One region of the Cyanobium sp. BA5m-21 genome, then DNA from elsewhere that is predicted to be linked to it. Evidence: predicted binding sites of a transcription regulator. Region 1 holds the regulator's gene; each other region holds the start of a gene.
The links. Region 1 encodes NtcA, which controls nitrogen genes in cyanobacteria. Its sites were predicted from a motif close to GTANCNNNNGNTAC; they were not measured.
Positions count from the first base shown of each region.

Region 2: urtA (urea ABC transporter substrate-binding protein) is a predicted target of NtcA. The motif match lies at 1,261-1,274, and genes of this name have one in related genera.
Region 3: queF (preQ(1) synthase) is a predicted target of NtcA. The motif match lies at 1,450-1,463, and genes of this name have one in related genera.

Region 1 covers NZ_JAGQCO010000016.1:40,461-42,723, forward strand. The annotation lists gene KBY72_RS06845 (DUF3084 domain-containing protein) at 1-948, opposite strand, end outside; gene ntcA (global nitrogen regulator NtcA) at 983-1,723, opposite strand; gene KBY72_RS06855 (cob(I)yrinic acid a,c-diamide adenosyltransferase) at 1,966-2,263, shown strand, end outside.
Region 2 covers NZ_JAGQCO010000046.1:1,853-4,115, forward strand. The annotation lists gene KBY72_RS14460 (GGDEF domain-containing protein) at 1-909, opposite strand, end outside; gene urtA (urea ABC transporter substrate-binding protein) at 1,358-2,263, shown strand, end outside.
Region 3 covers NZ_JAGQCO010000002.1:93,065-95,327, forward strand. The annotation lists gene KBY72_RS01205 (cytochrome c biogenesis protein ResB) at 1-948, shown strand, start outside; gene queF (preQ(1) synthase) at 945-1,370, opposite strand; gene KBY72_RS01215 (P-II family nitrogen regulator) at 1,557-1,895, shown strand; gene KBY72_RS01220 (TlyA family RNA methyltransferase) at 1,918-2,263, opposite strand, start outside.

The DNA.
Region 1 (2,263 bases):
CAGGGCTGTGAGGTCGCCCTCGATCGTGGTGCTGGCCAGCACTTCACCTGCTTTAACTACTGGGCGGTTGGGGCGTAGGTCTGGGAAGGCAAGCACCTGGCGCTCGCCCCTCAGCACGTTGGCGGCCGAGAGAATGCTCACCACCCAGCTGCCGGGTTTGGCGAGCAGGCCTTCCAGCTTGCTGATGTCATTTTTGGGTACCAGCAGGATCTGGCGATCGGGGGGCTGGCCGGGCAGCACCCGCCTGAAGGCGTTGAGATTGGCCTGCTGCAGCAAGGCGGTGATCACCTCCTTGGCCTGCTCGGGGCGCTCAAGGGTCACCTTGGCGCTGGCCAGGGTCTGACCGCTGCTGAGCACCACGTCGCCGCGGCGCAGGGCAATCAGGTTGCCCTCCAGGTCTTTAAGTTCTTGGGCTCCGGCGCTAATCCGGCGGCGCACCTGGGCTAGTTCCGCTTCGGTGCGGCGGATTTCCGCATCCCGCCCCTTCACCTCCTGGCTGAGACGGCTGCGCTCCAGCTCCAACCGGTTGCGCTGGGTTAGAAGTGGCGCCAGCTCTTGGCGCAATTTGCTGGCGCGGGCTTGGGCCTGCTCAAAGCGCGTCTGAGCCTCGCGTTTGCCCTGTTCGGCCCGCGCCACCTGCAGGCGGCTGCTGGCTAGTTGGCTGTTGCTGCGGCTCAGTTCGCTGCGGCTGGTTTGCAGCCGTTGCTCCAGTCGATCGAGTTCAAACAGGCCCGTGCGCAGCCGCTCGCTTACCAGCAGCATCAGGCCGAGGGAGATGGCACTGATCAGGCTGCCAGTGAGCACTGTGATCAACACGGCGGTGCGGCGGGGCCGCATCCCCAACAGGCTCAAGCGCGCCTTGCCCACCAGGCTGCCGAGTCGGTCGCCCAGGGTGGAGAGCACTCCCCCCAGGGCGAGCAGAGCGAGGATCAGCAGCCAGCCCGTCACATACGTCCCCGGAGGGCCCCAGTATCCCTGGCCTTCAGCTGAAGCGCTTAGCTAGGGCGATTGGATCAAACACAGTGATCTTTTTGCGGTCGATCTGAACCAGCCCGTCGTTGCGCAGGTCGCCCAGCAGGCGAGTGATTGTGACGCGGGTGGAGCCAATCGCTTCGGCAATCGCCTGGTGGGAGAGGCGCAGATCAATCGTGATCCCTTCCGAGCTGGGAACGCCGAAATCTCGGCACAGCACCAGCAGGAAGCTCACCAGCCGCGAGCTCATGTCGCGGTGGGTGAGGGTTTCGATCATCGTTTCGGTCTGCAGTATTCGCGAAGACAGGCCCTGCAGCAGTAGCAAGCCCACGCTGGCGTCCTGCTCGATCGCACGGCGCACGGAGGTGGCTGGTGCGGTCACCATCTCGACCCTGGTGAAGGCAACAGCGTGATAGAAGCGATCGGAGCGCTGGCCGGTAAGCAGCGAGAGCACACCAAACAGGCTGTTCTCGCGCAACAGGGCCACGGTGATCTCCTCGCCTGATTCATATACCCGCGACAGCCGGACCGCTCCGCGCCGCAGCAGATAGACCCGCTCGGCTGGATCGCCGGGAAAAAAAATCGTTTTGCCCCGTTCGATCGTCTCGACACTGCTGCCGGCCAGGCCCCGGATCACTTCCAACAGGGTGGGGTTGCCCTGGCCGGCGCTGCCCATGCCTGCCACCACGCCAGGAGCACCCGTCGATGGGGTGTTGGCGGTACGGCTAAATCCGTGGGTAGCGCCAACCATCAAGGTTTTGGCAAGTGCCGGGACCCTAAGGATCACCCGGGGGGCGGCTTGTAGCAATACACACGGTTTGAGACGACACCGCCGGCGCCCCCTGCGCACCAGTACGTATGTTTCCGCTAGGGATGGTGTCGTTTGCTTGTGGAGCGGCTCGATCCCGCTACATTCAGCTCCGCGAGGCCATGGGCTGCTCGCGGCGCCCCAGGTCTGTTTTTCGATTTTCAAGGTTCTTATTCAGGTTGTTCATGACCGCGAGCTTGCCCGTCTCAGGCCTCACCTCCTCCTCCTCTGGAGCTGGTTTTCCGGCGGTCCAGCACCAACCTCAGCGCTCTGGCCATCGCCCTTTGGCTGTGGCGGCTGCCGCGTCCGCCCCTTCTGCTGCGCCGGCATTGCGGCTGGTGGCCCAGTCGGAGGGCTTACTGCAAATCCATACGGCGCCTTTCCGCGGCAGTTACGGAGCCGTGCTCAGCCAGGCCCTACGTAGTGCCGGCTTGGGTAGCCGGGTGCTAGTTACTCAGTTCCTTAAGGGCGGTGTAGATCAGG
Region 2 (2,263 bases), on a different contig from region 1:
TTTTATCGCATCTGCAACTTTCCCGAGGCAGAGGTCTCCTTCAACATGCCCGTAGCTATCGTTGTAAAGCTTGAAATGGTCCACATCCAACATAAGTAAACTCAAGGGTTGGCCGCTACGCAGGCCCCGCTTCCACTCCTGGCTGAAAACCTCGTCGAAGCGGCGTCGGTTGCCTACTGAGGTGAGCCCATCCGTGTTGGCTAGGTCCCTGAGTTGTGCTGTCAGTGATAGGGATTCAGTGACCAATTTGTAGAAGCTGCCGCTGAGGCTAATGATTTCCCGGGGGGCTTTGCTGAAGCTGGGGCTTTGCAGGGTTGTGGCTATATTTTTATCAGGGTTCAGCATCAGCTCATCTAGCTGTAGCAACGGTTTAAGAATCCGATCGGCTGTGCGCCAGGCAAAGCTCAAGCCCACTACCCAGCCCAGCACAAGCCCAGCCATCCAGATGCCCATACCCAAAAGACGTGCTGAATATTGCTCTTTTTTAAGAGCATCAAGCTTTTGGGCTTTTTCGTTGTACAGATTTGCCAAGACTTCGCCGTGTCGCCGAATCTCACTAATTGTTCGGTCTTGAGTTGTTCGTTGTATCAATGTTAGGCTAAGTGGTTTGTTTTGTTTTTGCAGTTCTTTAACTTCAGCAGCCGTCTGTTCCAGGTTGCGTTGCACCTGGACTGAGAGCAGCCGGATAGCCTCTAGTTCCCGATGGAGTGCGTTGGTTCTAGATAGCCGGCTCAGGGTTGTGAGCTTTTCATCGAGGGCGGTGCGGAAGCTCTTGAGCTTCGTGATGTCATGGTTCAGCTCATCGCTTAGCGCGCTTGTCCCGCCTTGCACCATGTACTGAGCCGTGTGCGGCACAGACTGGAGCATCTCAAAGCTGAGGTGCCTTATGACATCAGACTCAAAGGCCACTTCACGGGCCTGGGCTCCGGCATTTTGGCTAACCCATTCGCTAAGGAACCACCCGCCTACAGTCGCCACAGAGACGATAGCAAGAGTAGTGACCTGGGTTGTAAACAGCCGCCTTCGGAGTCCCACGCCGTCGGCGATCTCAGTATCCGATGCTACTCGGTAGGAATCAAATTGTTTGGGGTTAGGCGAGTTGTGGGCGAATTCAGTTGGTGAGCATTTGCTGAGCAAGCCCTGAGACCATCTCGGCATTGTGTAATTGGTGTCGAGCGATACGGCGCCGGGGCTGATTGTTGCTGCTGTTTTGTGGGACTTTCTGGATTCCTTCGAGGTCGCAGGGCTTTTGCGAGATTCGTAGCAACCACTACAGGGCCAACGTGTGACAACTGGATACCTTCCACTGACCGCTAAACAGCAGCGGGACATTCAGCGGTTTCCCGTAGGAGTTTTTATGAAGTCTTCCCTGATGCGCAAAACCACCATGCGTTATGTCGCTGGTGCGACGGCGATGGCAGCCAGCCTTTCGCTGGTGGCCTGCGGCGGCGGCGGCGAAAAAGCCTCTGGCGATTTTGACGGTGAAGTGAAGGTGGGGATCCTCCATTCCCGCTCCGGCACCATGGCCATCTCCGAAAACACGGTGGCGGAAGCCGAGTTGATGGCGATCGAGGAGATCAACGCCAAGGGCGGGATCACCATCGATGGCAAGAAGCTGAAGATTGTTCCCGTCGAAGAGGATGGTGCCTCTGACTGGCCCACCTTCGCTGAGAAAGCCAAAAAACTGATCGATCAGGATCAGGTGGCTGTGGTGTTTGGTGGCTGGACCTCAGCTAGCCGCAAGGCGATGCTGCCTGTGTTTGAGGCCAAGGATCACTTCCTCTTCTATCCGATCCAGTACGAAGGTCAGGAGTGCTCCCAGAACATCTTCTACACCGGTGCCACCCCCAACCAACAGGCTGAGCCGGCTGTCTCTTGGCTGCTCAAGAACAAGGGCAAGGACTTTTTCCTAGTGGGCTCCGATTACGTGTATCCGCGCACCGCGAACACGATCATGAAGGAGCAGCTCAAGGTTGAGGGCGGCAATCTGGTGGGTGAGGACTACCTGCCGCTTGGCAACACCGAGGTGGCTCCGATCATTGCCAAGATCAAGCAGGCCCTGCCCAAGGGTGGCGTGATCGTCAACACCCTGAACGGTGACAGCAACGTCGCCTTCTTCAAGCAGATGAAGGCTGCTGGCATCACCCCTGCCAATGGCTACTCGATCATGAGCTTCTCAATTGCTGAGGAGGAGGTTGCGGCAATCGGCCCCGAATATCTGGAAGGCACCTATGCGGCCTGGAACTTCTTCCAGAGTCTCGAT
Region 3 (2,263 bases), on a different contig from region 1:
GTGGCCGAAACCCTCAGCACCAACTCCCCCACGGCGAGCCTCGATCAGCTGGCCGGACTGCTGCAGCGCCAGGGCTGGCAAATTCAGCGCCACGACGACCGCCTAGCAGCCCGCAAGGGGCTGCTAGGCCGGGTCGGGCCCCTGCTGGTGCACGCCGGGATGGTGGTGCTGATGCTCGGAGCCGCCTGGGGGGCACTTGGGGGGCAACGGGCTGAGCAATACCTCGCCCCCGGCCGCAGCCTGGAGCTGATGGACAGCCGGGGCAGCAGCCAACTCACCCTCGCCCTCGACCACTTTTCAATCCAGCGCGATCCCGCCGGACGACCTGAGCAATTCACCTCCCAGTTGCGCATCTTGGAGGGCGATGGCAGCGGCGGCAGCCTGCTGAAGCAGGCTGAGATCAGCGTTAACCATCCGCTGCGCTTCAAGGGGGTCACCCTTTATCAAGCCGACTGGGCCCTGGCCACCATCAGCCTGCAACTGGGCAAAAGCCCCCTACTGGAGCTACCGCTACAGAGCTTTCCTCAGCTAGGCGAACAGATTTGGGGAATCGTGCTGCCCACCCGTCCCGATGGCAGCGAGCCGGTGCTGCTCAGCTTGGGCAGCGAACAAGGCCCTGTGGAGATCTACGGCGCCGACGGAATCTCCTTAGCTCGCCTAGCCCCAGGCGGCGCAGCTGTGGAAGTGAAAGGGCTACCGATACGGGTTGAAAGCGTGCTCCCCGCCAGTGGCATCCTGCTGAAGCGTGATCCTGGGGTTCCACTGGTTTATGCAGGATTTGCGATCGCCCTAGCCGGCGGTGGTCTCAGCTTGCTTGCTACGCGTCAGCTTTGGGCCATCGCTGAGCAGCCGGCCGGCCAAGCGGGTCAGCTGCACGTTGCGGGCCTCTGCAACCGCAATCTCACCGGCTTCGCTGCCGAGCTGCCCCAGATGCTCGCCCAGCTCTAACAATCCAGCCGCGTGCCGTGGCTGACGCGCACCACGGTGTGAACGTTGCCGCGGGGGTGAAAATCAGCCTCCAGCTGCATCCACTGGGGATCGGTGGCGGCAACCAGATCATCCAAGATGCGATTGGTCACCTCTTCATGGGAAATGGAGCGGTCGCGGTAGCTGTTGACGTAGAGCTTGATGGCCTTGAGCTCCACCACCCGGGGGCCGGGCTGGTAGATCAGGCGCAACACCGCAAAATCGGGGTACCCGGAAAATGGGCACTTACAGGTGAACTCCGGCAGCTCGATGGAAATCTCGTAGGCACGGGCAGGCCTGGGATTGTCAAAACAGATCAGCTCTGCTTCAGCGATGGCGCGCTCGCCATACATGGGCGCCTGGGTGAGGGAGGACGCGTTAGCAGAAGCTGGGCTGGAAGACATCGGAGCAAGGAAAGGGTAAGGGCCAGTGCCACTGGGCGATCTTAAGGAAAGTGGCCGCAGCCAACGGCTGCCCGAGCCGGTAGCAATCGCTACGACGACCCCCGCAAAGCTCGGGCGTAATGGCTTTACTCCCTACCATCGGCAGGGATTTCCTGAGAGACTTCCTAATTAGCCCGAGCTGTTCCTATGAAAAAAATTGAGGCCATCATTCGTCCCTTCAAGCTCGAGGACGTCAAGGTCGCCCTGGTCAATGCGGGGATCGTGGGCATGACCGTGAGCGAAGTGCGGGGTTTTGGCCGTCAAAAGGGCCAGGTAGAGCGCTATCGCGGCTCTGAATTCACCGTCGAATTCCTCCAGAAGCTGAAACTTGAGATAGTTGTCGATGACGACAAGGTCGACACCGTGGTTAGCGCCGTTCAAGACGCGGCCCGCACCGGCGAAATCGGCGACGGCAAGATCTTCGTGAGCACGATTGATTCGGTGGTTCGAATCCGCACCGGTGATCGGGACAGCGGCGCCATCTGAGCGCCAGCACCCCTTTTGATTTTTATTCCCTGGGAGTCAGCGTGCTGGCTACCAGGTTTTTTATTTGCTCTGGGCTGATTGGCGCAGGGCGGATTGGCGCAGAGCTGAATTTCGGGTCGCTTTGGGCTGGTTCAACAAGCTGTTCAACAGGCTCAAAAACATCCACTGCAACATCCCCGGCAACATCACCCATTCCGACCCGCCCATCGCAATCGGAGCGCCGCAGCCAGAGCAAGTATTCGTGGTTGCCGGCAGGTCCAGTGATTGGTGATGCCACCAGGCCGCAAGCCACCAAACCCAGGCCAGAGGCCGCGGTGATCACCCCTTCGATGGCATCGCAATGCGCAACCGGATCACGCACCACCCCG